One region of the Kitasatospora dryopteridis genome, then DNA from elsewhere that is predicted to be linked to it. Evidence: riboswitches for the same ligand, from Rfam matches in the RefSeq annotation. Region 1 holds a riboswitch; each other region holds the start of a gene.
The links. Region 1 has a riboswitch for cyclic di-AMP ahead of ACQ614_RS19845 (M23 family metallopeptidase). Riboswitches for the same ligand answer to the same signal wherever they lie in the genome.

Region 1 (5,655 bases):
AGGCGACGACGCCGACGGCGAGGGAGGCAAAGGCGAGCATGCTGCGCTTCTTCATGCCCTGCACAACGCGCACAGCGGCACGAGGTCACGGCCGGCCGGCCACGGGCAGTCGAGTACGGCTAGCGCGGCCAGTGCCGCAGGCCTTCGACCAGCACTCCGGTCAGCCGCTGCCGGGACACCGCGACGTCCTCGGCGAGCCGGAAGCCGCCCGCGGTGGCCAGCGAGGCGAAGCCGTGGACGGTCGCGCGGACCGTCCTGGTGGCGTGGATCAGCTCCGATCCGGCCAGGCCGTAGCCCTGCAGCACCGCGAGGATCACCTCGACCAGCCGGCCGGCGGCCGCGGTGAGCTCCGGATCGTCCTGCGGGGCCTGCGGGAGCGCCGCGTAGCGGTTCGGGTGGCGCACCGCGTAGTCGACGTAGGCGTCGACCAGGGCGGCGAGGGCCTCGTCCCCGCCGCGGCCGAGCACCGCGCGGGAGAGCCGTTCGGTCAGTTCGTCGGTGACCCGGACGGCCACCAGGCGGCGCAGTTCGGCGAGTCCGCCGGTGACGTGCTTGTAGAGCGAGGGGGTGGCGACGCCGGCGCGGCCGGCCACGGCGGCCAGGGTCAGCGCCTCCGGGCCCTGCTCGTCGAGGAGTCCGACCGCGTGGTCGACGACGGCGGCGGGGTTCAGTCCGGCCCTGGGCATCAGGCGACCTCGTTCACTTCGTCCAGGAAGGGCAGCAGGGCGTCGGCGGTGGCCTGCGGGTACCCGGCCATCGGGTAGTGGCCGCCGCCCTCGATGATCACCTTACGGCCCCGGAGGGCCTGTGCCTGGCGCTCGGCGAGCGCGGCCGGGTCGGGGAAGTCCGGGTCGGCGCCGCCCATGACGACCAGCGCCGGGCAGGTGACGTCCGCGCCCCAGCCGGTCGGTGCGGAGTCGCCGCGGACGTACCCGCGCACCGCCTGCCGGCGGCCGGGCTGCTTGAGTGCGGCGACCAGCCGGGCGCGGTACGCGTCGAAGTCGGCCGGGCGCCGGTTCGGGTAGTAGAACCTCTGCGCCGCGCCCCACAGCGAGGGGAACCAGGTGAGGGCCGGGCCGAGCAGGCCGACCATCGCCTTCTGCAGCAGGTTGGGCGGGAAGTTCTCGAAGAACGCGTCGATCAGGACGATGCCGGCGACCCGCTCCGGGGCGTCGGCCGCGGCCCGGACGACGGTGGCGCCGGTGTACGAGCTGCCGACCAGGACGGCGCGGCGGATGCCGAGGTGGTCGAGCAGGGCGAGGACGTCGCCGGCGATCGCGGTCGGCGAGTAGTCGTCCCAGGCGGTCGAGGACTCCCCGAGTCCGCGCAGGTCCATGGTGACCACCCGGTGCCCGGCGGCGGTCAGCAGCGGGTGCAGGTGCCGGTAGGCGGCGCGCAGGTCGAGCATGCCGGGGAGCAGGACGACCGGGACGCCGCTGCCCTGCTCGGTGTCGTCGTAGGCCAGCCGGCCGCCCGGGACGTCCAGGTGGCGGGTCTTCAGTGCGCTCCGGGTGTCGTTCACGGCGGGCCTCCTCGGCCTGGTGGCTGAATGCCTGGCTGATTGCCTGTAGCCAAAAAGCTACGGCTAATAGCCTTAGCCGTCAAGTGTGGCCCCGCCCTGCGGTAGCGTGCCGCCGGACCGCGGGAACCGAGAGAGCGAGGCGCCATGCCCTTCATCAACGTCAAGCAGCTGGCCGGCCGTACCGAGGAGCAGCGGGCGGAGATCGCCCGGGAGCTCACCGCGACGTACGCCCGGATCACCGGGGTGGACCCGTCGAACATCTGGGTCGCCATCGAGGAGCTCCCGGCCGAGAACTGGTCGGCCGGCGGCGAGACCTTCGCCGCCAAGCGGGCCCGCGCCGCCGCCTCCGGCAGCTGACCGGGGCGGGCGGCTCAGAGACCGTCCGCCCGGAACGGGTCGTGCTCCGCCAGCAGCTTGTCCAGCCTGGCCTGGTCGACCCGGGAGACGAGCTCGCCCGCGTCCTGGCGGTCGCGGACCACCTTGGCCAGGGTGAACGCCGAGGTGATGACGTAGAGCAGGGCGACCGCCAGGAAGGCCCGCACCCAGGCGTCCACCGGAAGGCAGGCGATCCCGATCGCGAGGGCGGCCGTGGCGAGGGCGAAGGACAGGACGGCCTGCACGTAGTAGGCGGCCGTGGTGCGGGGCTGCATGGGTGCGCTCATGCCTGCAGCGTCCCGGAGCGCCGGCAGGCCGGCATGAGTACGGATACTCAGCTTCGATGGCTTATCACCCTGAGTCACCACCCAACTGACAATCCATGGCAAATCGCCCATCGTGCCCGTAGTCCCGACGAATCCACTGGCTCAGGCGCTTGGAATCAGGGCGGGCATAGCATTAACGTTTGATAACGCAGCGCGGTCGGCAACGCCGTACCGACACGGCACCGTGCGCGTGTCGCTCAATCCCGCGTCTGCCTTCGCCGGTGGGCCCGGGAGCCGGGGAACCACCTTCCTTGGGGTGAATCGGCCGGGCCGGTGGCCCAGCCGTAGGAGACCTTCCTGCTCCGAACCCGTCAGCTAACCCGGTCGGCGAGAGGGAAGGAAAGGAGTGCGCCCCGTGGCGTCGACGCACTCGGCGGACCCCACCGCCGCAGCCACCCAGCTCCTCGACCACCCCTGGGAGCAGGCCGAACAGGCCCGCCACCGGCTGCCCCGACAGACCAGGGGCGGCAGCCCGCTGCTCGGCGTGACCGCGACCATGGCCGCCACCTTCGGCGCCGCCGGCCTCACCGCGGCCGCCGCCGGCCCGGCCGCCGCTGCCGAGCCCGCCGTCTCCGTCCCCGACGAGGCACCCGACGCCGACCCGGGCCTCGCCCTCGCCGCCCGCATCCAGCAGCAGGCCGACCACCGCACCGCCGCCGACGAGGCCGCCCGCCTCGCCGCCGCCCAGGAGGCCGAGGCCCGCCGCGCCGCGCAGGCCGCCGTGGAGGCCACCGCCCTCGCCCTGCCGACCACCGGCTACACCCTGGGCACCCAGTACGGCCCGTCCGGCTCGCACTGGGCCCACCTGCACACCGGCCTCGACTTCGAGGCCGCCACCGGCACCCCGGTCACCGCGGTCGGCCCGGGCACCGTCACCTCGGCCGGCTGGGCCGGCTCGTACGGCTACCGCATCGTCCAGACCCTGCCCGACGGCACCGAGATCTGGTACTGCCACCTCGCCCGGCTCGCCACCATCGACGGCCCGGTCGAGCGCGGCACCGTCCTCGGCGCGGTCGGCGCCACCGGCAGCGTCACCTCGCCCCGCCTCCACCTGGAGGTCCGCCCCGGCGGCGGAGCCCCCGTCGACCCGCTGGGCTGGCTCCGCTCCCACGGCGTCCAGCCCTAGGGTCCGAACGCACGCGGGCGGTTGATTCTTCAGGTGCCCCCGCGTGCCCCCGGCTTCGCTCACTCCTCGTCGTGCGTCTGCCGGGCCGCCGCGTACGCCTCCAGTTCCTCGGTGCCCGGCTCGGGGGCCAGGTCCGGGTACTCCGCGACCAGCAGGGTCGGCAGCCCGGGCACCGTCCACTCGCCGCAGAGCCACAGCGCGACGTCCGCCACGACCTGCTCGAAGTCCTCGAACTCGCCCCGCAGCTCGAACGGCATCGGCTCGCCCATCGCGGTCAGCGCCGCCAGGTTGCGGTAGCTGCGCTGCATCAGCCCGTACTCCAGCAGCCGCCGTGCCCCGTCGGTGGCCATGCCGATCGACAGCAGGTGCGCCTCGCCCCAGCCCAGTGCGGCGTCCGCACCGGTCATCGCGTCCAGCGCACCGGTCTCCACCAGGGCCTCGTACGCGGCCGTCCGGCCGTCCGGCTCCAGCGCGCGGAAGGCGTCCAGCCAGGCCCGCACCGCCGCCGCATCCCCGGTGTCCACGCCGTCGGCGCGCAGCAGCAGCGTGTACAGCCGCGGCCAGGTCAGCAGCTGCGGCCGCCGCAGCAGCGTCCCCAGCAGCTCGCCCTGCCACTCCGCCTCGGCGTGCAGGCGCTCCTGCCGCTTCGCGTTCAGCCGCCGTGCCGCCCGCTGACGGTCGATCAGCAGCCGCACCGCCTCCCCGTAGACCGCCGGGTCGCCGGCCGGCTGCACGTACAGGTGGAGCCGTTCGTGCAGCAGCTGCTCCAGCACGGCCGAGCCCAGCTCGGGCCGGCCGTCGTGCATCGGGGCGCCGCCCAGTTCCAGCAGCGTCAGCACTTCCCGGAGGGCCTCCTCCGGGACGGGTGCGCGGCCCTCGGCATCCGCCCAGGCGAGCAGCTCCTCGGCGCAGGTACGGGGGATGAGCTGCAGGTCTTCGTCGTCCACGCCCCGTACCGTAGCCGGTGCGGCGACCGGCGTGCGGCACGGCGGGCCCGTCGCGGGGCGGCGGGGTAGGGTCGGCCGCCATGACACCCGAACAGGTCCGGACGGTGCGACAGGTCCGGCTGACCGGACCGCGCCTGGCGATCCGCGAGTTCCGGCTCACCCCGGACGACACCGCGGCCCTGCACGCGATCTTCGGTGACCCGGAGACCGCCCGCTACCTGCCCTTCGAACCGCGCGACGAGGAGGAGTGCGCCGACCAGATCGAGCTCTACCTCGAAGAGGCCGAGAAGGACCCGCGGACCGTCTACCGCCTCGCCGTGACGCTCCGTGAGGACGGCCCGGAGGCGCTGCCGATCGGCAACGCCGTCCTCGGCCTCGAAGGGCAGCGCGCCGCCACCATCGGCTACGTGCTGCGCCGCGACACCTGGGGCAACGGCTACGCCGGCGAGATCACCGCCATGCTCTGCGGGTTCGGCTTCGGCACCCTCGGCCTGCACAGGCTCGCCGCCCGCGTCGACCCGGCCAACACCGCCTCCGCCCGGGTGCTCGCCCGGGCCGGCTTCCAACTGGAGGGCCGCATCCGGCACGACCTCCACCTGCGCGACACCTGGCACGACTCCCTGCTGTTCTCCCTGCTGGAGGACGAGTGGGTGCAGCCCGCCGCAGGACGGGGGTAGGGCCAGCCCCACCCCGGATCCGGCAGCGGGCTGCATTACGCCGGAGCGGCCGGTCCGGCACCGTGGTGTGCACACCAGGACGCACCGAGGGGGCCCCGATGACCACCGCACCGCTGTACTCGACCACCGGACTGCACCCGGCCGACACGCCCGCCGCCCGCCGGCCCGGCTTCTTCCGGGCGCCGTTCTCCGGCACCACCTACCGGGAGGTCGGCTACGTCCTCACGGGCCTGCCGATCGCGATCGCCGCGTTCACCGTCGCCGTGACGCTCTTCTCGGCCGGTCTCGGCCTGGCGGTCACCGCGCTCGGCCTGCCCGTGCTGGCCCTGCTGCTGTCCGCGGCCCGCGGCTTCGGCGCACTGGAGCGGTACCGCGCCCGCACCCTGCTCGGCGCCGACATCGCGGCGCCCGCGCCGGTGCGGCCCGCCCGGGCCGGATTCTGGGGCGCCGTCACCGCGCGCCTCGCCGACGGCGCCGGCTGGCGGGGAGTACTGCACCAGGTGGTGATGTTCCCCTGGGCGGTGCTGAGCTTCGCCCTCACCGTCACCTTCCTGGTGACCGGCTGGGTCGTCGCCCTCTACCCGCTCTACCACTGGGTCTTCGCCCGCTACACCGACTGGCCCGGGTACCGGGTGTTCGACTTCACCACCGACGCCGGCCGCCACCACGAGTACTACATCAC
Region 2 (5,655 bases), 2.0 Mb from region 1:
CGGGACGGCCGACGTCCGGGCGGGCGACTGGAAGGTCGCCGAGGCGCCCCGCGCGCTCCAGGACCGCCGGGTGGAGATCACCGGCCCCACCGACCGCAAGATGGTGATCAACGCGCTCAACTCCGGCGCGAAGGTCTGGCTCGCCGACTTCGAGGACGCCACCTCGCCCACCTGGGAGAACGTCGTCTCAGGCCAGCTCAACCTGATCGACGCCTTCGAGGGCCGGATCGACTTCACCTCGCCCGCGGGCAAGGCCTACACCCTGAAGCCCGCCGCCGAACTCGCCACCGTCGTCGTCCGCCCGCGCGGCTGGCACCTCGACGAGACCCACCTGCTGGTCGACGGCACCCCGGTCGCCGGCGGCCTGCTCGACTTCGGCCTCTACTTCTTCCACAACGCCGCCCGCCTGCTCGCCCGCGGCACCGGCGACCCGAACTCCGGCCCGTACTTCTACCTGCCGAAGACCGAGAGCCACCTCGAGGCGCGGCTGTGGAACGACGTCTTCACCCACGCGCAGGCCGAGCTCGGCATCCCGCACGGCACGATCCGCGCCACCGTGCTGATCGAGACCATCACCGCGGCCTTCGAGATGGACGAGATCCTCTACGAGCTGCGCGACCACGCGGCCGGCCTCAACGCGGGCCGCTGGGACTACCTCTTCTCCATCGTCAAGAACTTCCGCGACGCCGGCGAGCACTACATCCTGCCGGACCGCAACAGCGTCACCATGGCCTCGCCGTTCATGGCCGCCTACACCCGCCTGCTGGTGCAGACCTGCCACCGCCGCGGCGCCCACGCGATCGGCGGCATGGCCGCGTTCATCCCCTCCCGCAGGGACCCGGAGGTCAACGCGGCCGCCTTCGAGAAGGTCAAGGCCGACAAGGACCGCGAGGCGGCCGGCGGCTTCGACGGCTCCTGGGTCGCCCACCCGGACCTCGTCCCGGTGGCCCGCGCCAGCTTCGACGCCGTGCTCGGCGACCGCCCGCACCAGAAGGACGCGCCGCCGCCCGCCGAGCCCGTCACCCCCGACCAGCTGCTCGACATCGCCGGCGCCGGCGGCCACTGCACCCGTGCGGGCCTGCACAACGCCGTCCAGGTCGGCGTCCGCTACATCGAGGCCTGGCTGCGCGGCCTCGGCGCCGTCGCCATCTTCAACATGATGGAGGACGCCGCCACCGCCGAGATCTCCCGCTCGCAGATCTGGCAGTGGATCAACAACGGCGTCGTGCTCTCCGACACCGGTGAGAAGGCCACCGCGGAGCTCGTCCGCCGGCTCGTGGCCGAGGAGCTCGCCGAGCTCCGCACCGAACTCGGCGCGGACGCCTACGCCGCGGGCCGCTGGGCCGAGGCCGCCAGGCTCTTCGAACAGGTCGCCCTGGCCGAGGAGTTCGTCGACTTCCTCACCCTGCCCGCGCTGCCCCTGCTCGACTGACCCCAACCTATCCGCCCGCGGGTGTCCCGCCGCCCCTCCAGGTCGTCGAACTCGCCCGCCACATTTCACCGTTCCGTACGGCTCCCGCCGCCCCGGCACCGGGAGCCGTACGGAACGCCTGTTTTCGGAGGCACTTCCCCATGGCGCTCATCTTCTTCAACGGCCAGGCCATGACCGGCGGACCGTTCCACCCGCTGGTCGCCGAGTACCTGGTCGGCCCGGTGCGCACCGCGCCCGGCCACCGCTTCTTCTCCGTCCGGGACGTCTGCCCCGGGCTGCTGCCCGACCCCGGCAGCGGCTCGGCGATCGAGGGCGAGCTGTACGACGTCCCGCTGGAGCACCTGCGCGACACCGTCCTGCCCGGCGAGCCGCCGGAGTTGGAGCTCGGCGTGATCGCCCTGGAGGACGGCACCCCGTGCCTGTCCATGGTGCTGCGCCGAGGCGAACTCGAGCGCGGGGTGCACCGGGAGATCACCGGCCACGGCGGCTGGCGGGGCTACCTCGCCACGCTCGGCCGCACCGCCTGACCGGCGCCCCCGGGGGGAGGGCGCCGGTCAGGCGGACGAGGAAGGTCAGCCGGCCTTCCAGAACTTGACCGAGTCGATGGCGATGTCCGCCGAGGAGCCCACGGCGGGCACGGTGCCGCCGAGGGCCGTCTCGGACTGCAGCACCCAGTGCATCGCGTTGCCGGGGATGCGCGCGGTGGAGCGCCCGATCACCTTGCCGTCCAGGTAGAAGGTCACGCCGTCCTTCTGCCAGTCGACCGCCGAGGTGTGCCACGCGCCGGCCGTCGGGACGCCGGTGGAGAAGGCGTCCTGGTCGCTGCCCGAGGTGGCGTCGGCGCGGTGCATGAACGCACCGATCTTGCCGTTCAGGTCGCCCTCGGGGAAGTCGATCTCGCCGTGCTGCGGCCAGATGCCGTCGTCCGGCCAGAGCAGCCACGCCATCTTGTAGCCGGCGGCCGAGGTGGCCTTCCAGGTCACCTCGAAGCGCCCGTACTGGACGCCGTCACCGCCGGCGGACGGGAGCTTGGGCACCGGCGCGGAGACCCAGGTGCCGGAGGCGTCCCGGTTGAGGTGGAGGTTCATCTGGCCGTTGGCGATGGACATCGTCTTCGACGGGGCGTAGGTGCCGTTCTTGCTGGTGTCCTTCCAGCCGTCCGGGTAGGCCCACCACTTGCTGTCCACCGCGGCCGGCAGCCCGGTGCAGTGGCTGGCGGTGATGGACGAGCCGTTGGAGCAGCCCTTCCAGCTGCCGAGCGGCACGTTCACGCCGTCGAAGTCGTCCGACCAGGTCGGCGCGCCGGCCGTCGAGGTGGGGGAGGAGCTCGCCGACGGGGAGGCGGTGAAGCTGGGGGCCGACGTGGTCGGGGCCGCGGACGGCGTGGCGGGCGCCGAGGTGGCGCTCGCCGTGGGGGAGGTGCTCGGCGCGACCGGGGCCGTGGTCGGGCTCGGGGCCGGCGCCGGGGTGCCGGTGCTGCGGACGTCCAGCGTCTGCACCGGGAGGTTGTGCCAGCGCCGGTTGCCGTCCTGCCAGGTGCCGAAGGCGGTGTAGACGCCGGCCGGCAGGGTGCGGGCGGCGGTGGTGACGGTGACCCCGTCGGGGCAGATCTGCACGTTGCGGGCGGTACCGGGGAAGTCCAGCTTGTTGCCGGCGGCGTCGCGGACGGCGACGCCGATTCTCCGGGCGGTGAAGCAGGCGGAGGAGTGGACGGACAGGGAGGCGGCTGCCGCGGTGTCCGCGGCGATGGCGACCGGCGCGAGCCGGTCCTGGGTCACCTCGGGCACGTTGGCGGCCTCGGCGCTGCCCAGGAAGGGGACGGCCAGCAGGCCGAGCCCGGCGACCGCGCCCACCTTGAGGGCGATGGCGGAAACAGGCATGGAGTTGTTCCTCGACGACGCCTGCGAGGTGAGCTGTCGGATTCGGGCCGTCAGGTGGCCCGGCCGCCGGAGGGCGGCTTCACCCCGAGCCCTGGCCGTCCGCGAGCATGCAAGCGGGGCCAGGGCGACTTACCTGGTTCCCCCGCTCCCGTCCGTGTCGCATCTCGCATTGCCGTCACCGGGCGGACGGGACTCGGCGGTCCCGGGACGGGGCCCGCATGGCGCGGGCGTCCGAGCAGGTTAGCAGTGTCTTCCCGGAGGGCAAGGCGCCGGACAGCCAGTGTCAGGTCCATCACATCCGGGCACGCCGCAGCCCCCGGACCCTCGCCGTGGGTCCGGGGGCCGTGCTCCGGCCGGCCCCGGCCCGCTGCGGGCCGGCCGGGGCCGCGGAGTCCGGGTGGCGCACCGTCCCTGGCGCGGCCCGGAGTCCTGGGATCAGACGCGGGAGGCGAGCTCCTTCGCGGCGCGGGCGCAGGCCAGCGCGATCCGGTCCTCGTCGACGGTGGTCAGCACGCCCTTCTCGACGACCGCGTTGCCGTTGACGAAGAGCACGGCGAGCGGCGGCAGGGCGCCCAGGGTGAGCGCGGCCACCGGGTCGGCGATCGAGGAGTGCATGATGCCGTCGATCTTCCACAGGGCCAGGTCGGCGAGCTTGCCGGGCTCGATCGAGCCGATCTCGTTCTGCCGGCCGAGCACCCGGGCGCCGCCCATGGTGCCCAGGCGCAGCGACTGACGGGCGGTCAGGGCGTCCGGCCGGCCGTGCAGGCGGTTGATCAGCAGGGCGTTGCGCAGCTCGGTGCCGAGCTCGCCGGACTCGTTGGAGGCGGTGCCGTCCACGCCCAGGCCGACCGGCACGCCGGCCTTCAGCATGTCCGGGACGCGGGCGATGCCGGCCGCCAGGCGGGCGTTGGAGGACGGGCAGTGAGCGACACCGGTGCCGGTCTCGGCGAACTTGGCGATGTCGGAGTCGTTCATGTGGACGCAGTGCGCCATCCACACGTCCTCGCCGAGCCAGCCGGTGGACTCGAAGTAGTCGGTCGGGCCCATGCCGAACAGCTCCTTGCAGAACTGCTCCTCCTCGGCCGTCTCCGAGCCGTGGGTGTGCAGCCGGACGCCCTTGCGCCGCGCCAGCACGGCGGACTCCTTGAGGAGTTCGGTGGAGACCGAGAAGGGGGAGCAGGGCGCGAGTGCCACGTGCAGCATCGAGCCGAAGGAGGCGTCGTGCCAGGTGTCGACGGCGGCCTCGGAGGCGATCAGGATGTCCTCGGTCCTCTCCACCGCGTGGTCCGGCGGCAGGCCGCCGTCCTTCTTGCTGCGGTCCATGGAGCCGCGCAGCGCGGTGAAGCGCAGGCCGAGCTCCTGCACGCCCTCGATGGAGGCGCCGAGGATGTCGCCGCCGCCCTGCGGGAAGACGTAGTGGTGGTCGGAGGCGGTGGTGCAGCCGGACTTGAGCAGGGCGGCGGCCGATCCCTGGGTGGCCGCGTGCACCAGCTTGTCGTCGATCCGGGCCCAGGTCGGGTAGAGGGCGACCAGCCAGTCGAAGAGGATGTTGTCCTGGGCGAGGCCGCGGGTGATCCACTGGTAGAAGTGGTGGTGGGTGTTGACCAGGCCGGGGGTGACCAGGTGCCCCTCGCCGTTGATCCGGCGCACCACGTTGTCCAGCCACTGCGGGGCCGGGCCGTCGCCCACCGACTCGATCCGGTTGCCGAGGATCACCACGTGGCCGCGGGCGTACTCGGTGTCGTTCGCGTCCACCGTCGCGACGGCGACGTTCTCGATCACGATCCGCTGGTCGGCGGGTGGGGGCTGGACTGCCATGGTGTGAACTCCTATGGGGGCGAGGGCTGAGGGGGCGCCGCGGGCGGAGCGGCGGGTGGTGCGGCGGGTGGTGCGCCCGGGCCGCCGGACGGGGCGGGCCGGGCGGGCCGGGCCGGACGGGGTGCGGGCGCCGCGGGGAGGCACAGGTGCCCCGCGGCGGCCGTCCGGCCCGTGGGCGGGTGCGCCGGCCCGGCCGTCAGGCGACGGGGATGACCGGGACGACGCCCTCGCGGTGCACGGTGCCCTCGATCAGGCCGTACATCCGGTCGGCGGCGTAGTACACCTCGTTCTCGTTCTTGAGGCCGAAGGGCTCCAGGTCGACGAGGAAGTGGTGCTTGTTGGGGAGCTCCAGGCGGACCTCGTCCACCTCGGCGCGGTTGTTGAGCACCCGGGTGCCCATCGCGTGCAGGGTCTGCTGCAGCGAGTAGGAGTACGTCTCGGCGAAGGCCTCCAGCATGTGGCGCTTCACGTGGTTGTACGAGCGGTTCCAGTTCGGCTGGGGCTCGTTGTCGCGACCGGTGTAGC
Region 3 (5,655 bases), 2.6 Mb from region 1:
GTGGTGCTGACCGTGTCCGGCGGTGAGGAGGCCGCTGCCGCGGCCGGGATCACCGGCGTGCTGCTGGCCGCCCGCCTCGCGGTGCCGGTGGTGGCCGCGGCGCTGGACGTGCCCGGCTCGGTGGCCGCCGCGGTGGACCACCTGAAGGCCACGGGTTCGCAGCGTCCCGCGCTGGCTCCGCTGGTGATCGGCCCGGAGGCCGACTCGGAGCTGCTGGCGACCGCCGCCGAGGAGACCGGCTGCCCGAGCGCCGCGCCGCTGGGCGCCTACCCGGCCGTCGGCCAGCTGATCGCCTCCACGTACCTGGCCGCGCTGCCCGCGCCGGCACCGGTCGAGGAGCAGGCCGCCGAGGCCGAGGAGCCCGCGGCCGAGCAGTGAGCACGAGCGAAGGGCCCCGACCGGAGCGGTCGGGGCCCTTCGCCATGCCCCTACGCGCACACCGGGCCTGCACAGCCCTCACCGGATCCGCATGAAACGGGAGTCCGCGTCGGGCCCGCTCCTCAGACGGGCAGCCGCCGGGTGGGCGCCGCAGCGTCCGCGAGCCGGATCGAGGGGGTGCTGACGGCACGGGGCGGGCCGTCCACGGCGACGGGTGCCGCCGCCGCGTTCCACTGCGGCTTGCCGGCGCCCGGCTCCAGCCGCACGGCCTGACGCTCACCGGCCCTGCGCAGCACGATCCGGGTGGGCGGCGGGGACTGCGGGTCCAGCCAGACCTCGTTGCCGCCGAAGGAGCAGTCGAGCACCGCGATGTCGTCCGGCTCACCGTCGGGGGCGGCGCGGAAGGCCACTCCGGCCTTCCGGTAGCCCGTCAGGCGGCTCCGGCCGATCGTCACCGTCGTTCCGGCGAGCTGGTGCTTGGCGGTGGCGACGGCGTAGTCGGACTGTCCCGCGGCGTCGATGAGCATGCCGTCGAAGACGGTGCCCTTGTCGCGGCCGAGGGCGTGCACGGCCACTCCCCCGGCGGCGTTGCCGTACAGCACGCCGGAGGTGTAGTCGAAGTCGTTGAGGTAGGCGCCGTGCTCGATGCCCCAGCCGCCGTTGTGGTAGGCCACGAAGCGGTCGACGGTGTGGTGGTGGCGGGCGTTCAGCCAGACGAAGATCCCGTTCTGCAGGTTGTTGTGGGCGAGGCAGCGTTCGAAGGTCCAGACGCCCTCGCTGGTCTCCGGCCACTCGTAGCCGGAGGCGCCGGCGGCGCCCTGGACGCCGACCGCCACGCAGTCGCGGGCGGTGCCGCCGGTGCCCGCCCCGAGCGAGAAGCCGGTGAGCCGGTAGCCGCGCGGGGCGGGCTCGTACACGGTGCGGGAGGCCACGCAGGACTCGTAGGCGATGTCGTCGGACGGCTCCTGCGGGGTGCGGGTGTCCGTCGGCCCGTCCCACCAGTAGGCGTCCTCCCAGGTGTCGTGGCTGATGCAGCTGCGGAAGGTGATGCCGTGGCTGGCGTGCGGGACGAAGGCGTGGCTGCCGGCGTCGCGGACGACGACGCCCTCGACGGCGGTGCCGCGGGAGGCGTCGCCGAGCATGTGGAAGTGCAGCCCGTACCGGCCGAGGACCGGCTCGGTGACCGGGGTGCCGTTCCAGGTCTCCTTGCCCGCCTTGCGGGGGCCGACCCAGCGGAGGGCGGCGTGCCGGACGTCGGCCCGCCGGGAGCTGGTCAGGTGGACGTGGGTACGACCGCGGGGGGTGCCCTCGATCCGCACGCTGCGGGTCAGGTTGAGCACCTCGGCGCCCGCGGTGACGCCGCCGCCGACCGCGACGCGCGGGTGGGCGTGCGCCAGGGGTGCGGTCAGCGTGACGGTGCGGCCGTCGATCCGTCTGATCGTGCACAGATCGTACCGGGTGGAGAAGTCGCCCTCGTCGGGGGGTCCGGTCGGGGTGACGGCGAGCTCGTCGCCGGGCTGCCAGCCGGTCGGCGGCTCGGCCAGCTGCAGCTCGGTGGCGCCGGCCTTCAGCGCGGCCGCGGCGCGCACCCACGCGGTCTTGGCGGCGCCGTCCAGTCGCAGGTAGCCGGAGCCGGTGACCCAGAGGCCGGTGTCCCCCTCCACCATCGTCATGCCGCCGCCCCGGAAGGACCGTTCGTCCGCAGAGGGAAATCTCAGGGCATGCACGGAGCCGTCCGCGGGAGCCAGCACCAGGGTGCCGCGCACCTCGACACTGCCCGCCGAGGCCAGCGCGACGCTGCGCCCGGGGGCGAAGACCAGCGAGCCCCCCGGCTCCACGAGCAGCGAGCCGACCGCGGCATCCGCGTCCAGCAGCACCCGGTCGGAGATCCGCACGGCGCTCTTCGGGCCGGGTACGGCGCCGCCCCAGCCGGCCGCGTCCGACCAGCGGCGGCCCGTCAGATCGACCGGGGAGGGCGAGGGCTCGGCCGGGGCCGGGGCGGCATGCGTGTGCCCGGCAGAAGCCCCTGCAGGGCCCGCGGAGGGTGCCGCGGAGGCCGGCGGCGGGGCGGACGGGGCGGCGAGCGCCCGGCGGGCCAACTCCCCGCCGCCGACCGCCGCGGCGGCGACCGGTGCGGCGATCCAGCCGAGCAGTCGGCGGCGCCCGGGGCGGCGGTGCGAGCCCACCCGCCGCGGCGCCCCCTCGGGCATCCCGTCACCGTGCTCCATGATCGGCCCACCCCTCCCCCCGGGGCCCTGCCCGGGCCCGACGCCTGAAGCATAAACAAGCCCGTTTCAGCCCAAGAGTTTTGCGCAAAAGCGGCCGAAGTCGATCACAATCACACCGAAGAATCGATCATGAATTCATTCAAGATCGACTGTGATCGGCATCACACATGTTTGCGGTTTGAACTTAACTCTGTCTAATGTCCTCCCACGTTCGTGGTCACACGGACCCAGTTGGCCCGAACGCCGAGTCCTGCCGGCGGTCCGACTGGCAATGCGAAACGCACTTCGGCAGGGGCGGGGGAACCAGGTAAGTCGCCCGGGAACGGCCATGCGCCGTTCCTCGGCTTGGGGTGAAGCCGCGCGCGCGGAAACAGCGGAAAGACCGCTGCCTCCGCGCGGGCGGCCGGGCAACTCCAGCCCGAATCCGACAGCTCACCTCGCAGGCGTGGGAGAGGAACGCTCCTTCATGCTGTCCATCAACTCCAAGCGCGGCCGCCGCATTCTCGCCACCACCGGCGTCGTCGGCATCGGTCTGTCGATCCCGTCCCTCGCCGCCGGCACCGCCTCCGCCGCCACGGTCGCCACCTGGGACAAGGTCGCCCAGTGCGAGAGCACCGGCAACTGGCACATCAACACCGGCAACGGCTTCTACGGTGGCCTCCAGTTCACCAACAGCACCTGGTCCTCCTTCGGTGGCGGCGCCTACGCCGCCCGCGCCGACCTCGCCACCAAGGACCAGCAGATCGCCATCGCCGAGAAGGTCCTGGCCGTCCAGGGCCCCGGCGCCTGGCCCGTCTGCTCGGTCAAGGCCGGTCTGACCAAGGGCGGCCCGGCCCCGGAGATCAACCCCGGCGGCTCGTCCTCCACCACCACCGCCTCGACCGGCAGCAGCACGGCCGCCAAGCCGGCCGCGCCGAGCACCGGCTCCACCACCGCGAGCAGCGGCTCCACCGCCTCCGCCGGCACCTCCCAGGACGGCAAGGCCTGGCAGGGCAAGAAGTCCTGGCAGCAGAACCGCTGGAACCACGGCGGCACCTACACCGTCCGGGCCGGCGACTGGCTGTCGACCATCGCCGAGCGCAACCACGTCCAGGGCGGCTGGCAGAAGCTCTACGAGCTCAACAAGTCGGTCCTGAAGCAGGGTCCGCACTCCATCTACCCGGGCCAGAAGCTGTCGCTCGGCACCGCCGCCACCGCCCAGGCCGCCCAGGCCGCCCCGGCCAAGGCGCAGGCTGCCCCGGCCACCGCGGTCAAGGCGAGCACCACCACCACGGCCGCGAAGGCCGCCACCGGCTCCAAGGCCGCCGCGGTCAACTTCGCGCTCTCCAAGGTGGGCCAGGCCTACATCTACGGCGGCACCGGCAACGGCGGCTGGGACTGCTCCGGCCTCACCCAGGCCGCGCTGCGCGCCGCGGGCATCTCCGTCCCGCGCGTCGCCGCCGACCAGGCCGACTACTCGACCCGCGTCTCGCTGGACAACCTGCAGCCGGGCGACCTGCTGTTCTGGTCCAACAACGGCGCCAACTCGGGCGTGCACCACGTCGCCATGTACATCGGCGACGGCAAGTACGTCGAGGCGGCCAACCCGCGCGCCGGTGTGCGCGTCCAGACCATCGCCAACTGGGCGCCGGACTTCGCCGGCCGGGTCTGATCCACCCCGCCCCGGCGTCCCGTACGCCGGGGCCAGGCGCCCGAAGCCGTAACCGGGTCCCACGGCCCGGGCGCCCCTCTCCCGACCGATGCCCCGGAGCAGCCTTCCGCCGCTCCGGGGCTTCGGCCTGCCCGCCTCTTCCCGCTTTCCCGCCCGGATAGGCTGACGCTCCCCCGGAGTTGAGGAGCCGCCATGGCAGCGAAGGTCACCGTCACACTGGACGCCGATCTGGCGATCGAGGTCATGCTGGCCGCCGGAGCGGGCAACCCGCAGGACGCGGTCGAGCTCGTCGTCCGCGACTACCTGGCCCGCAGCCGGCGCACCGAGGCCCGCACCGGCGACGCCGCCGACGCCGAACGCACCGCCCGCCCGCACCGCACCGTCGAAGAGGGCTGAGGGATCGCCTGACGGCCCCGGAGGCAGCCACCAGGGGCACTGAGGGCACCTCCCAGCGCCCCTGGTGGCTGCCCGCGCCCCAGTGGCTGCCACAAGGCCCCCCAGAGACGGCTGCGGCCCCGGAGAGAGGGCTCTCCGGGGCCGTACGGGTGTGCCGCTGCCCGGTGGGGCTCGACGGGGGGTCAGCGCACGCTGGCGCCGGTGGAGCCGCGCATCACGAGCTCCGGCTGGAACATGAACTCCGCGCGCTGCGCGGGGTTTCCGCCGACCTCCTCGAGGAGGGCGTCGACGGCGGCGGTGGCCATGGCCTCCACCGGCTGGCGGATGGTGGTCAGCGGCGGCTCGGTGAACGCTATCAGCGGCGAGTCGTCGAACCCGACCACCGAGACGTCCTGCGGCACGGACAGTCCGCGCTGCCGGGCCGCGCGGATCGCGCCGAGCGCCATCATGTCGCTGCCGCAGACGATCGCGGTGCAGCCCTTGTCGAGCAGCACACCGGCCGCGGCGTGCCCGCCCTCCACGCTGAACAGCGTGTGGTGGACCCAGCCGTCGGCCTCCTCCTCGGTCAGCCCGAGGAGTTCCTGCACGGCCGCCCGGAAGCCCTCGACCTTCCGGAGCACCGGCACGAAGCGCCGCTGCCCGATCGCGAGGCCGATCTTCGTGTGGCCGAGCTCGACCAGGTGCTGGACGGCCATCCACATCGCCGCCCGGTCGTCCGGCGAGATGAACGGCGCGGCGATCCGCTCGCTGTAGCCGTTGATCATCACGAACGGCACCTGGCGGCCGATCAGCTTGTTGTACCGCTCGTGGTCGGCCGTGGTGTCGGCGTGCAGACCGGAAACGAAGACGATGCCGGCCACCCCCCGCTCCACCAGCAGCTCCACGAGTTCGTCCTCGGTGGAGCCACCGGGGGTCTGGGTGCACAGGACCGGCGTGTAGCCGTGCCGGCTGAGCACCTGCTCGATCACCTGCGCGAGCGCCGGGAAGATCGGGTTGTTGAGC
Region 4 (5,655 bases), 360 kb from region 1:
AGGAGAGGTGGGCCTCCTCCTCGCCGCTGACCACCTGGGGGGTGACGCCGAGAACGGCGTGCACGCCCTCGGTGAACTCGGCGGCGTTCTCGGCGTCCCGGGAGGCGCTGGTGGCGACGAAGCGGATCCGCTCCGGGCCCACGCCGTGCGCGGTGATGATCTCCGCGTACTCACGGCAGGCCGCGAAGGTGCGCTCCAGGGCGTCGGGGTGGAGGCGGCCGGTGGAGTCCACGCCCTGGCCGAGCCGGTTGATGACCATCCGGCGGTCGAGGTCGGTGATCGCGCCGGTGGCCGGGTCGAGGTCGGCGATCAGCAGCCGGATGGAGTTGGTGCCGCAGTCGATCGCGGCGACCCGGGTTGCGGTCACTGGCCCTCCTCCTCGGCGCGGGCGCGCTTGGCCGCGCGCTCGGCGGTCTTCTGCTCCTTGGCCGCGATGACGGCGGCGTGGTCCTGGTCCTTGGCGCGGTTGCGGAGGACGCGCTCGCCGGCGGCCTCCACCTCCTCCGCGGAGACGCAGGGGCCCTTGGCCCACCAGTCCTCCAGCATGCCGAGCGCCTCGTCGCCGAGCGGGTTGACGCCCGGTCCGGCGGCCAGCGAGTGGCCGACCAGGACGTGCAGGCACTTCACCCGGTCCGGCATGCCGCCGGCGCTCGGGAAGCCCTCCAGCACCTCGATGGCGTCGCGGCGGGCGATGTAGTCCTCGTGGGCCGCGCGGTAGGCGGCGGCGAGCTCCGGATCCTCGGCGAGCCGGGCGCTCTGATCCTTCATCACACCGTCGGCCTCCAGGGTGCCGATCAGCGAGGCGGCCTTGGGGCAGGTCAGGTAGTAGAGCGTGGGGAACGGCGTGCCGTCGGGCAGCCGGGGGGCCGTCTCGACCACGTCGGGGTTGCCGCAGGGGCAGCGGTGGGCCACGCCGCGCAGCCCTCGCGGGACCCGGCCGAGCTGGGCGGCGATGGCGGCGACGTCGGCGTCCGGCACGGCGGGGCCGGAGGGGGTGCCGGGGTGCTGTTCAGAAGTCATGGGGTGCTGTCTTCGTGAGGGGCGGTGGTCGAGTCGGCCAGGTCGACCGAGTCGAGGACGGTGGTGTACCAGGGCTTGGCGGCCCTGACCGGGCCGGTGGGCAGGGCGTCGGCGGAGGCCGGCCCGGCGGTGGCCGACGGGTCGACCGAGACGAACGGGGTCTCACCGGGCATCGCGAAGTGCAGCCGCTCGCGGGCCTGCGCCTTCACGTACTCCGGGTCCTGCCAGCGGGCCTTCGCCCGGCGGAGTTCGTCGACCTGCTGCCGGGCGTGCTCCGCCCTCGCCCGCTGGTCGGCGATCTCCGAGCGCTGCGTCAGGAACTGCCTTGCGGGGTAGGCGAGTATCGCCACCAGCGAGCACAGGACGAGCACGAGCACGGTCGCGCGGCTGGTGAAGCGCGGTCGCCCCGCCAGTCCCGGGATCTTCCACATCGCTCGTACCCCTCCTGCTCACGCCGGTGCCCCGGCCCCCACCCTACGGGGTGGTTGCCGGGGCACCGGTCCAGCGGCCGTGTGTCAGCCGCGGGGTGTCAGCCTTCGAACTTGAACCGCGGGAACGCGCCGCGGCCCGCGTACTCGGCGGCGTCGTCGAGGATCTCCTCGATGCGCAGCAGCTGGTTGTACTTGGCGACGCGCTCGGAGCGGGCCGGGGCGCCGGTCTTGATCTGGCCGCAGTTGGTGGCGACGGCGAGGTCGGCGATGGTGACGTCCTCGGTCTCGCCGGAGCGGTGCGACATCATGCAGCGGTAGCCGTTGCGCTGGGCCAGCTCGACGGCGTCCAGGGTCTCGGTGAGCGAGCCGATCTGGTTGACCTTCACCAGCAGCGCGTTGGCGGTGCCGGTCTCGATGCCGCGGCGCAGGCGCTCCGGGTTGGTGACGAACAGGTCGTCGCCGACCAGCTGGACCTTGTCGCCCAGCTTGTCGGTCATGGCCTTCCAGCCGTCCCAGTCCGACTCGTCCAGCGGGTCCTCGATGGAGACCAGCGGGTACGCGGCGACCAGCTCGGCGTAGTAGTCGATGAGCTCGGCGGAGGAGATCGCCTTGCCCTCGAAGGTGTAGGCGCCGTCGTTGTGGAACTCGGAGGACGCGACGTCCAGGGCGAGCGCGACGTCCTTGCCCGGGGTGTAACCGGCCTTCTTGATGGCCTCGACGATCAGGTCGAGGGCCTCGCGGTTGGAGTCCAGGTTCGGCGCGAAGCCGCCCTCGTCGCCGAGGCCGGTGGACAGGCCGCGCTCCTTCAGCACGCCCTTGAGGGTGTGGTAGACCTCGACGCCCCAGCGGACGGCCTCGGAGAAGGACTCCGCGCCGATCGGGGCGATCATGAACTCCTGGATGTCGACGTTGGAGTCCGCGTGCGAGCCGCCGTTGAGGATGTTCATCATCGGCACCGGCAGGACGTGCGCGTTGGGGCCGCCCAGGTAGCGGAACAGCGGCAGGTCGCTGGCCTCGGAGGCGGCGTGCGCCACGGCGAGGGAGACGCCGAGGATGGCGTTGGCGCCGAGCGAGGACTTGTCGGGGGTGGCGTCCAGGTCGAGCATGGCCTGGTCGATCAGGCGCTGCTCGGTGGCGTCGTAGCCGACCAGCTCCGGGCCGATCTGCTCGATGACGGCGAGGACGGCCTTCTCCACGCCCTTGCCGAAGTAGCGGTTCTTGTCGCCGTCGCGAAGCTCCAGGGCCTCGAAGGCACCGGTGGAGGCACCGGACGGGACAGCGGCACGACCGGTGCTGCCGTCGTCGAGGCCGACCTCGACCTCGACCGTGGGGTTACCGCGGGAGTCGAGGATTTCGCGGGCTACGACGACATCAATGGACGGCACGAGGCATCTCCTAGCGGAAGCGGATGAGGGTCGTTACGACCAGAGCCTAACCGCACGGGCCCACGGGGCCACGCCGCGCATGGCCCTGTCTCACCGTGTGACCTGGCTACTCGCCGGTAGTTCACCTGAAGGACCACAAAACCGGCCGTCCGCCCCCGGGTGCCGCCCCGCGGGCGGACGGGCCGTTCGTACAGTGCCGGTCCGTCAGTCCAGCTGCAGCTGCTGGCCGGGCAGGATCAGGTCGGGGTCGGCGCCGACGACCTCCCTGTTGTTCGCGTACAGCTGCTCCCAGCCGCCGGCCTGGCCGCGGTCGGCGGCGATGCCGGAGAGCGTGTCGCCGGGCTGCACGGTGTACGTCGCGCGGCCGACCGCGGGGACGGGGACGGCCTGGAGCGTCCGCCCGGAGTCCTCCGCCGCGGCGTCCCCGTCGTCGCCGCCGGCCGGCCCGGCCGGGGTCGGCGGCAGGTACCGCTCGTAGATCTCGCGGTGCGCCGTCCAGTACCAGCGGTCGTCCTTCTGGTACCAGTACACGCCGCCGGACGCGTCCCACCCGCCGTGGCCGGGGAACCGCGGCGAGCCCGAGCGCTGCCCGCTGCCGGACTGCCCGCTACCGGACTGGGCGGTGCCGGACTGGGCGGTGCCGGCCGCCCCGGTACTCGAGGCGGAGGCGCGGGTCAGGCCGGCGCGTTTGGAACAGACCGGCCACGCATTGGGCCCCTGGGAGGCCAGCACCTTCTCGGCGACGGCGATCTGCTGGCTCTTGCTCGCCTGGTGGGCGAGCGGCGCGTACCGGGCGCCGCCGAACCCCTTCCAGGTGCGTGCGCTGAACTGCAGCCCGCCGTAGTAGCCGTTGCCGGTGTTGATCTTCCAGTTCCCGCCGCTCTCGCACTGGGCGACCTTGTCCCAGATCGAGACGGGGGCGGCATGCGCGCCCGCCGCGGTGAGCAGCGGCATGGCGAGGCCGACACCGGCGACACCCGCGACGGCGACCGCCTTCTCGGCGGAGGTCCTGCGGCGGTGGCGGCCAGGTCCGGTGAAGAGCATGGGTTGTCCCTCTCCGAACGCCTGCGAGGTGAGCTGTCGGGTTCGGACCGGGAGGCTTGGCCCGGCCGCGGCCGCAGGAGGGGTCCTGCTGACGCGGCTTCACCCCTAGCCGTGGGGACGGCGACGAACGTGGTTCCCCCGCCCCTGTCCTTCGTCTTCGGTCGTCAGGCCCGGGATGCGGCGGACAGGATTCGGCGTTTCCGCAGCCGGGGTCCGCTGCTGCGGACTGATCCGGAGAGTAGGCAGAGCCGACGACCGATCACAAGCTCATATCGCTCATATCACGCAAGAATTACGGCGAACTGATTATCGCCCACGAACGATACTGGTTTGTCCTGATTGATGAGTGTTCAGTCCCGGTCTCCCGGCGGCGACACGACACACCGTCAGGCGGTGTCGTCCCGCCCGGGCGGCGGTGGAACGTCCGCCTTCGGGGTGAAGGCGACCGGCAGCTCGCGCAGCCCCCGCATGATGAGGCCGCCGCGCCAGCGCAGGTCGGCCGGGTCGGCGGCCAGCGCGAGGTCGGGCAGCCTGGTCAGCAGCGTCGCCAGCGCCGCCCGGCCCTCCAGCCGGGCCAACGGCGCACCGATGCAGTAGTGGATGCCGTGGCCGAAGCCCAGGTGCGGGTTGTCGGTGCGGGCGAGGTCCAGGGTGTTCTCGTCGGCGAACCTGGCCGGGTCGCGGTCGGCCGCCGCCAGCACGACCAGCACCGGGTCGCCGACCGGGATCTCCACCCCGCCGATCGCCAGCGGCCGGGTCGCGAACCGCCAGGTGGCCAGCTCCACCGGCCCGTCGTAGCGGAGCAGCTCCTCGATCCCGGTCTCCAGCAGGCCGCTCTCGCCGCGGGCCAGCGACTCCTGGAGCAGCGCCCGCTGGCCGGGGTTGCGCAGCAGCGCGTACAGGCCGTTGCCGATCAGGTTGACGGTGGTCTCGAAGCCGGCGAACAGCAGGATGAAGGCCATCGCCGCGGCCTCGTTCTCGGTCAGGTGCTCGCCGTGGTCGCTGGCCCTGATCAGCCCGGAGATCAGGTCGTCGCCGGGGTCGGCCCGCTTGCGGTGGATCAGCTCCGCTAGGTAGCCGCGCATCCGCTTCACGGCCCGGCCGACGCCGCCGCGCTGCCCTCCGTGGTGTCGGATCATCATTCCGGCCCAGTCCCGGAAGTCGTCCTGGTCCTCGGGCGGCACGCCCAGCAGGTCGCAGATCGCGTAGATCGGCAGCGGGAAGGCGAACTCGTGGATCAGGTCGGCGGTGCCGCGCCCGGCGAAGGAGTCGATCAGCCGGTCGGTGAGCTGCTGCACCCGCGGCTCGAACTCCGCGACCCGCCGCGGGGTGAACGCCTTGGACACCAGCCGGCGCAGCCGGGTGTGGTCCGGCGGGTCGATGTTCAGCAGGTGCGTCATCAGGTCGGCCTGCCGCTCACCCGGGATGCCGACCCGGCCGGAGCGGTGCGCCTGCTCGCTGTGGTGCACCGGGTTCTTCGACAGCCTGCTGTCCGCGAGGGCCTGCCGGGCGTCCGCGTACCGGGTCACCAGCCAGGCCTCCACTCCGCTGGGCAGCGTGGTGCGGTGCACCGGCGCGTGCTCGCGCAGCCAGGCGTAGGCGGGGTACGGGTCGGCGGCGAACTCCCAGGTGAAGAGTTCGGGCTGGTCGGTTCGGGACGTCTCCGGCATGCCCCGACGGTATCCGCTGGACGGCGGCCCGCCCGACGCCAGGCACCGTCCGCCGTGCACCCGTGGGACACGCCCCGGACCGTCCGCCCGGACGGGCGTGAGTCT

Region 2: another riboswitch for cyclic di-AMP. It lies ahead of ACQ614_RS28705 (family 16 glycosylhydrolase); the one in region 1 lies ahead of ACQ614_RS19845 (M23 family metallopeptidase).
Region 3: another riboswitch for cyclic di-AMP. It lies ahead of ACQ614_RS07825 (transglycosylase family protein); the one in region 1 lies ahead of ACQ614_RS19845 (M23 family metallopeptidase).
Region 4: another riboswitch for cyclic di-AMP. It lies ahead of ACQ614_RS21425 (transglycosylase family protein); the one in region 1 lies ahead of ACQ614_RS19845 (M23 family metallopeptidase).

What each region holds. Positions count from the first base shown of each region.
Region 1 covers NZ_CP192749.1:4,342,367-4,348,021, forward strand. The annotation lists gene ACQ614_RS19820 (hypothetical protein) at 1-55, opposite strand, end outside; gene ACQ614_RS19825 (TetR/AcrR family transcriptional regulator) at 120-686, opposite strand; gene ACQ614_RS19830 (alpha/beta fold hydrolase) at 686-1,522, opposite strand; gene ACQ614_RS19835 (tautomerase family protein) at 1,667-1,879, shown strand; gene ACQ614_RS19840 (YiaA/YiaB family inner membrane protein) at 1,894-2,184, opposite strand; cyclic di-AMP (ydaO/yuaA leader) riboswitch at 2,408-2,568, shown strand; gene ACQ614_RS19845 (M23 family metallopeptidase) at 2,579-3,349, shown strand; gene ACQ614_RS19850 (hypothetical protein) at 3,409-4,296, opposite strand; gene ACQ614_RS19855 (GNAT family N-acetyltransferase) at 4,377-4,973, shown strand; gene ACQ614_RS19860 (sensor domain-containing protein) at 5,072-5,655, shown strand, end outside.
Region 2 covers NZ_CP192749.1:6,369,617-6,375,271, forward strand. The annotation lists gene aceB (malate synthase A) at 1-1,432, shown strand, start outside; gene ACQ614_RS28700 (allophanate hydrolase-related protein) at 1,573-1,959, shown strand; gene ACQ614_RS28705 (family 16 glycosylhydrolase) at 2,005-3,312, opposite strand; cyclic di-AMP (ydaO/yuaA leader) riboswitch at 3,316-3,491, opposite strand; gene ACQ614_RS28710 (8-oxoguanine deaminase) at 3,748-5,130, opposite strand; gene pucL (factor-independent urate hydroxylase) at 5,327-5,655, opposite strand, start outside.
Region 3 covers NZ_CP192749.1:1,713,749-1,719,403, forward strand. The annotation lists gene ACQ614_RS07815 (hypothetical protein) at 1-378, shown strand, start outside; gene ACQ614_RS07820 (hypothetical protein) at 501-2,606, opposite strand; cyclic di-AMP (ydaO/yuaA leader) riboswitch at 2,869-3,067, shown strand; gene ACQ614_RS07825 (transglycosylase family protein) at 3,073-4,257, shown strand; gene ACQ614_RS07830 (hypothetical protein) at 4,450-4,653, shown strand; gene ACQ614_RS07835 (LacI family DNA-binding transcriptional regulator) at 4,836-5,655, opposite strand, start outside.
Region 4 covers NZ_CP192749.1:4,699,588-4,705,242, reverse strand. The annotation lists gene ACQ614_RS21445 (exopolyphosphatase) at 1-367, opposite strand, end outside; gene ACQ614_RS21440 (DUF501 domain-containing protein) at 364-1,020, opposite strand; gene ACQ614_RS21435 (FtsB family cell division protein) at 1,017-1,451, opposite strand; gene eno (phosphopyruvate hydratase) at 1,550-2,836, opposite strand; gene ACQ614_RS21425 (transglycosylase family protein) at 3,041-3,880, opposite strand; cyclic di-AMP (ydaO/yuaA leader) riboswitch at 3,885-4,073, opposite strand; gene ACQ614_RS21420 (cytochrome P450 family protein) at 4,267-5,550, opposite strand.